DNA from 2 places in the Ferdinandcohnia sp. SAFN-114 genome. Region 2 is predicted to be linked to the other one. Evidence: riboswitches for the same ligand, from Rfam matches in the RefSeq annotation. Region 2 holds a riboswitch; the other holds the start of a gene.
What was found. Region 2 has a riboswitch for S-adenosylmethionine ahead of mtnK (S-methyl-5-thioribose kinase). Riboswitches for the same ligand answer to the same signal wherever they lie in the genome.
Positions count from the first base shown of each region.

Region 1 (3,426 bases), on a different contig from region 2:
GCTCTTTATTCGTACTCGAACTATTTGCAAACACATTGGTACCATCACTTGCATAAAAGATTGGCTCATAATCATCAAGATTTTGAATGAGCATATGAAACTCTTTTAAATCTTCTTTGATCATCTGATTTTTTGCTTCAGCGAGCTTATCAGCATACTCTTCTTCAAATTTATCAAAGTTCTTCTCTTCACTTAACTCAGGATTATAAGACCTAGAATATTGAAACTCTGTGTAATATAAATCTTCTTCTGCTTGCTTCCATTCTTCCTGAGTAAGGGTATTGCCACTTAAAATATGTTCCTCACTTTTATATTTCCCTAATAGTCTTGTGAGGTCTCCAATCAACCTTTCACTTTCCTTTACATAGGCCATGCTCTCTATGTAATGCTCTTCGGTTACGCTGCTAAAATTCCCATCATTCACAATCTCCACTTCAACAACGGCTCGAGCTATTCCTGTAAAACACAAGATCGCAATGACAAAAACAATGATTTTCGTTATAATCGAGTGGCTATATTTTTTCCACTTTATATCCAACACCCCACACCACCTTCAAATATTTTGGTTCTTTCGGATTGATTTCGATTTTCTCTCTGATTTTTCGAATATGAACGGTAACGGTATTTTCCGGGTTAAAGGAGGGTTCGTTCCATACCTTTTCATATATCTCCTCGATTGAAAATACTCTTCCCACGTTTTCTGTCAGAAGCCTTACAATTTTATATTGCACGGGTGTAAGGTGGACTTCCTCGCCATCGACCGTGACCGTTTTACTTTCATCATCGATAATCAATCCCCCAGTCTGAACTATATTGGTTCTCGTATCAAGGCCACCGAAAGTTGTATATCTTCTCAGTTGGGATTTAACTCTTGCAATAAGTTCCAACGGATTAAAAGGCTTCGTCATGTAATCATCTGCCCCAATATTTAGGCCTAATATTTTGTCATGATCCTCTGATTTTGCAGAAAGCATGATTAAAGGAATATTGTTTTCTTTCCGAATTTCCATAGTTGCTCTCATTCCATCCATTTTCGGCATCATCAGATCCATGATAATAAGATGGATTTCCTGACTTTTGATGACCTCGATTGCTTCTAGTCCATTGGAAGCTTTACAAACCGTATAGCCTTCATTCTCTAAGTAAATACCAATCGCATCGACGATGGCTTGATCATCGTCACAAACCAATATATTCATAACGTTCACTCCTACTTGTGGTGTTCACCATTTCTATCAACTCCTTAGAATTTACTATAAGGAAAGGATATCAATCAAATCTTAACAAACACTGCATGCAAATCTTAAGATTTTCTTATTATTTTGAGATGCAAATCCTAGTCTATCATGAAAATATAGGTGGAAAATAAAAAGAGAACACAGACCTTTGGTTAGGTTTGTGTTCCCCTTCTATTAAAAGATTATGTTTTATATGGTTAATTACTTCTCATCATACGCATTAAGCGCATTTACACTGTGTGCCAAAGCAGAACCTGCTTTTAATGCTACTGCCACGAAAATCGCTTCTGAGATTTCTTCTAAATCAGCACCCGCTCTTTTGGCATTTTTCGTATGTAGGTTAATGCAATACGCGCAACCTGTTGTGTGCGCACATGCCACCGCGATTAACTCTTTCTCTTTTTCTGTTAAGTTTTTCGCCTTAAGAGATTTTGTGTCAAAATCAATAAATGCTTTAAAAGCCTCACCATTTAAATCAGCAAATTCTTTTAGTCTTGCAAAATAAGCCTCTTTATATAGATCTTCATCGCCATTTCCATCATAGGCATTGAGTGCATTCACACCATGTGCTAAAGCGGAACCTGCCTTTAATGCTGTTGCAACAAAAATAGCCTCTGCTACTTCTTCTCTAGAAGACTCATTCTTCTTTGCATTCCCAACATGTAAATCAATGCAATAAGGACAACCTGTAATATGTGCTACTGCAACCGCAATCAATTCCTTTTGCTTTACGGAAAGCTTGCCTGCAGCTAGTGCTCGGCTATCAAACTTTATAAATGATTGAAATGCTTCAGGTGCATATTTTTTCAATTCTGGTAGTCTTCCGAAATATTCCTTTTTGTACAAACTCATCGTAAATCTCTCCCTTAGCTATTTTTCACCAAATAAAATACAACTTTTCACATTAATTTACTCACCTTAAAATCAAATACCCTTATTTCCAGTGAATAAAATGTAAAAGCCCCTTCCGATGAGGAAGAGGCAATATGTATCCCACACTCATCTTTCAAGCAAATGCTTGCTGGAATTAGCACCTAGTTACATTCTTTGTAACGGTTGCTGCGGGTTCACTGGACCAGGTTCCTCCCCCGACTCTCGATAAGAGATGTCGTATTTTATTTTTGTAATATTTAACAATATTAGCGTACATGAAGTCACATGAGGTTGTCAACTGAAATATCAAATTATTTCGAAAATATATCTAACGGAACTTAATAGATAATGAGCAAAGAAAAACGACATATACATGTCGTTTTCGATACAATCTAAATGATAAACTACAGAGATTAAAAACTCCCCCTTGTTATCTATCATAGATTTTATATAAGGTTTTTGTTTTCTTTGCGTGGTACATGGCCAAATCAGCATGACGCAAAAGTAACTCCATGTCTACTCCATGTTCTGGATAGAAGACAACTCCAATACTTGTTGAAATTTCAGCAATCGTATTTGAAACGTAGATGGGCTGCTGGATAACCCTCGCTATACTGTTTGCAGTCACACTTATTTCTTCATCATTTTTTCGACCAGGAAGTACGATCGCAAATTCATCTCCACCTATACGATAGACAAGACCTACAGAACCAAGGACTCCAGTTAATCGGGCTGTTACTTTGATTAGTACCATATCACCAGCTTGATGACCAAACTCATCGTTAACCGATTTAAGACCATGCAAATCTAAATACATAATGGTAAACAATGAATCCTTTTCAATCTCTTCCATTAAATCTAAATGGAATTTAAGGCGGTTAGGTAAATCTGTTAAGGTATCATGGTAGGCACGGTACCTGATTAAGTCCTCTTCCTTCTTTTTCTCGGTCACATCCCAGAACACGACTTGGACAGCTGATTCACCGTTTAATTTAGTTGGGATTCCACTTACTTCAACATCAATCTCCTGACCATCTATGCGTACGAATTTTTCATATAAGGTTGGCTCATAAATGCCATTGTCTTCAATATTCTTAATCCTTCTTGATACGATAAGTCGAAAATCCGGGTGAATAATATCATATATTGGAATACCTTCTATCAATTTTTCATCTGTGATTCCTAATAATTGCAAAGCTGCAGGGTTGGCATATTGGATAACACCTTTTTGATGGACTAAAATACCCAATGGGGAATAATCGACTAATTGTCGATAACGGTCCTCACTTTCTTTCAATGCCTGTTCCATTTTTTT
Region 1 is NZ_JBPFDQ010000109.1:387-3,812, forward strand. Features, by position in the region: gene ACR65M_RS23700 (hypothetical protein) at 1-541, opposite strand, end outside; gene ACR65M_RS23705 (response regulator transcription factor) at 513-1,199, opposite strand; gene ACR65M_RS23710 (carboxymuconolactone decarboxylase family protein) at 1,440-2,090, opposite strand; SAM riboswitch class I at 2,235-2,343, opposite strand; gene ACR65M_RS23715 (PAS domain S-box protein) at 2,542-3,426, opposite strand, start outside.
Region 1: linked by a shared signal. The riboswitch ahead of ACR65M_RS23710 (carboxymuconolactone decarboxylase family protein) and the one ahead of mtnK (S-methyl-5-thioribose kinase) in region 2 are both predicted to bind S-adenosylmethionine.

Region 2 (3,426 bases):
TTATAATCTATTATCTTTCAAACACCTGCTGGATTTCCGTTCTTAGCTCACCTTGTAAAATTCCTTTTTCCGTAATAATGGCTGTAATAAGTTCATTTGGTGTAACATCAAACGCTGGATTGTATACTTTTACTTCTTCTGGTGCGACGCGAACACCACCCAAATGAGTCACTTCTTCTGGATTTCGTTCCTCAATCGGAATTTCTTTTCCACTTTCCAATGTCACGTCAAACGTAGAAAGAGGTGCCGCGACATAAAAAGGAATACCAAATGTTTTTGCTAAAACCCCCAAATTGAATGTTCCGATTTTATTGGCAGTATCCCCATTTGCTGTAATTCGATCAGCACCTACAATGATCGCATCAATGCCTTTTTCCAAAATTGTATGGGCGGCCATATTGTCCGTAATGAGTGTTACATCCACTCCTGACTGAAGTAGTTCCCAAGTTGTTAACCGAGCTCCTTGTAATACTGGCCTTGTCTCAGATGCATAGACTGATAGATTAATGCCTTGTTGTGCAGCAAGATGGAATGGTGCTAGTGCAGTTCCATAACGAGCTGTTGCGATTGAACCCGCATTACATATTGTCAACACCTTGAATCCATCTTTGAATAGAGAAAGTGCATATTCACCAATTTGGCGGCAAACCCCTTCATCTTCTGCTTGAATTCGAATCGCCTCATGGACAAGTGTTGTTTTTGCTTCATTCACTGACTTTAAAGCTTCGATACTTGCAACTAGACGGTTTAATGCCCAAATTAGATTTACAGCGGTAGGGCGTGAGCTTGCTAAGTATTCTTTATCTTTTTGGAGTCTTTCCTTGAATTCTTGTATGGATGTTACATCATAGCCTTGAGCAGACAATGCTAAACCAAACGCAGCAGTAATTCCTATTGCTGGAGCTCCACGGACTTTTAATGTGGTAATACTGTCCCAAACATCCTCAATTGAAAAAAGGTCGATAAATACAGTTTCCAACGGAAGCTTTGTTTGATCTAATAGTTTGATATGTGTTTCATTCCACTGAACAGATTGAGGAACTTTTTTTGTGTATGTCATGTTGTCACTCCTTAGCTGTTTTTTCTACATAGTTTCGTAGAGTTCCAAGTTCCTTGATTGACTTGCGTTCTTTTATTAATTCTTTTCCTAAACGTAGTGCATGCTGTTTAGTTGCGATTTTTTGTTCAATGCTTTCAATGCCATCTAAGTCAGCAACATGTGCAAGGCCGATTGTTCGACGTATCACTTCACAGCCAGCAAAACCAATTGCATCTTCAAAAGTTTGCTCAAGAACATATTCCAAATAACCTTCCGTATCACGATAAAGTTCAACCGCTTCATTTTTCCAAAGGTCTGAGAAAGTCCAGGAAAACACTTCCCATGTTCTTTTGATATGTTCGTATAATGGCTCACGGTACTCAGAATCTCTTGAAATTGCATTTAATAATAGATTTGCAATAAATTGCCCGATATCAAAACCGAGTGGGCCAAAATAGGCAAATTCAGGATCAATAACTTTCGTCTCAGTTTCACTAGCGAATATACTTCCTGTGTGTAAATCGCCATGTAATAGAGCATCTGCTTGAGTTAAGAACTTCTGCTTTAACTTTGCAATTTCAAGCTTCAGCGGTTGGTCAGCCCAAATTTGTTCAACATCATTCTGTAATTCCTCTTCGAAACTATTTGTATCGATATCGAAAAATGGATCTGTAAAAACAAGATCCTCCGTAATTTTACAAAGGTCAGGATTTATAAATTTTTGAACCAATATTTTTTTCTTCGATGGCTCTAGTCCAAAGTCTGAAGTGTAAAATAATGTTTTAGCTAAAAATGTTCCAATATGCTCAGATAAAAGCGGGAAGTTTTTACCTTCAATGAGACCTGCTCTTGAGATTTGCAAGTGGGAGAGGTCTTCCATCACAGTAATAGCTAGAATCTCATCAGAATAATAAACCTTTGGTACAAGAGTTGGCACATAATCAGCTGCTGCTAATAATGCATTTGCTTCAATTGTTGCTCGCTTTAAAGATAATGGCCAGCTTTCACCAACCACCTTTGCATATGGTAAAGCTTGCTTAATAATAATGCCATTTCCTTCTTCTTCGGTGATATGGAAAACTAGATTTAAATTTCCATCCCCAATTTCTCTGCATTTTAAAAATGTTCCTTCTTCAAACAAACCTAAACGAATGGCCAATGCCACCGCAGTGCTTTCTGTTAATGGTTCGTAAATCGATTGATATGAAATTGACATATTTATATTCCTCCAGAAGTATTATTTAATAGTGTGGAGGCTTTTCTAAAAACGGAAAAGCCTCTTTCATTGAAAGAGGCTTGAAGACACGGCTTCGCACCTCTTATCTGCCAAGAAGATCAAATGAGCCTTCAGCGAATTTGCGCACAGATTTTTTCGAGCTTGCTCGAAAATTTACCTTTGAAAATCTGTTGCATCCGCCGGAGGCTATAACTTTATTCAGTCTGGTTTTAAGCATGACTGAATAAAGTTATTCACTTCCTGCTGGAATTAGCACCGTGCCTTGTGGGTTTCCCCAGCGCTAAAAAATAGCGCCCCACCTTGCGATGGATTTACGGTCGGTTGCTGGGCTTCATCGGGCCAAGTCCCTCTGCCTACTCTTGATAAGAGATCAAATTAATTGATATTCTATTATATGTTGATACTGAAGAGAATGATATCAACGAATGTACATAATTGTCAATATATTTTTATTTCTATGAATGATAAAAATTAGGACGACGATCCTGGAAGATAGGAATTTGTTTTCTCACCTCTTTTACCTTGCTAAGGTCGATTTCTCCAACTAGAGTTGTGCTTTCAGTACCTGCTTCAGCAATAATGTTTCCCCAAGGGTCGATAACCATCGAATGACCTCCGAATTCATTATTAGGATTACTTCCAACACAATTACATGCAACAACATAGCACTGATTTTCAATCGCTCGACTAAGGAGTAATGTTCGCCAATGCTCAAGGCGAGGAAGTGGCCATTCTGCTACCACGAATAAAACTTCTGCGCCACTTGTTGTATGTGCACGAATCCATTCTGGGAAGCGAATGTCGTAACAAATCACACCAGCTGCTGGTACATTTTCAATTATGAAATCGCCTTTTGCTTCACCGGCCTTTAAATACAAATGTTCATCCATTAGCTTGAATAAATGTAGTTTGCTGTATTCACTTAGCAATTCTCCGTCTCGATTAAAGACAAACATCGTATTTGTCACACCTTGCTCCGTCTTTTTGGCTACAGAGCCTGCTACAATATTTACAGAGTATTGTTTTGCTAAGGTTTTTATAAACGTTTTTGTTTCATCGCCATTTTCATCTGCAATTTCATCTAATCTTGTTAAATCATATCCAGTCGTCCAAAGCTCTGGAAGGATGATAATATCAGGTTTGTCCTGAT
Region 2 is NZ_JBPFDQ010000009.1:23,812-27,237, forward strand. Features, by position in the region: gene mtnA (S-methyl-5-thioribose-1-phosphate isomerase) at 11-1,060, opposite strand; gene mtnK (S-methyl-5-thioribose kinase) at 1,065-2,255, opposite strand; SAM riboswitch class I at 2,511-2,645, opposite strand; gene ACR65M_RS04510 (carbon-nitrogen family hydrolase) at 2,732-3,426, opposite strand, start outside.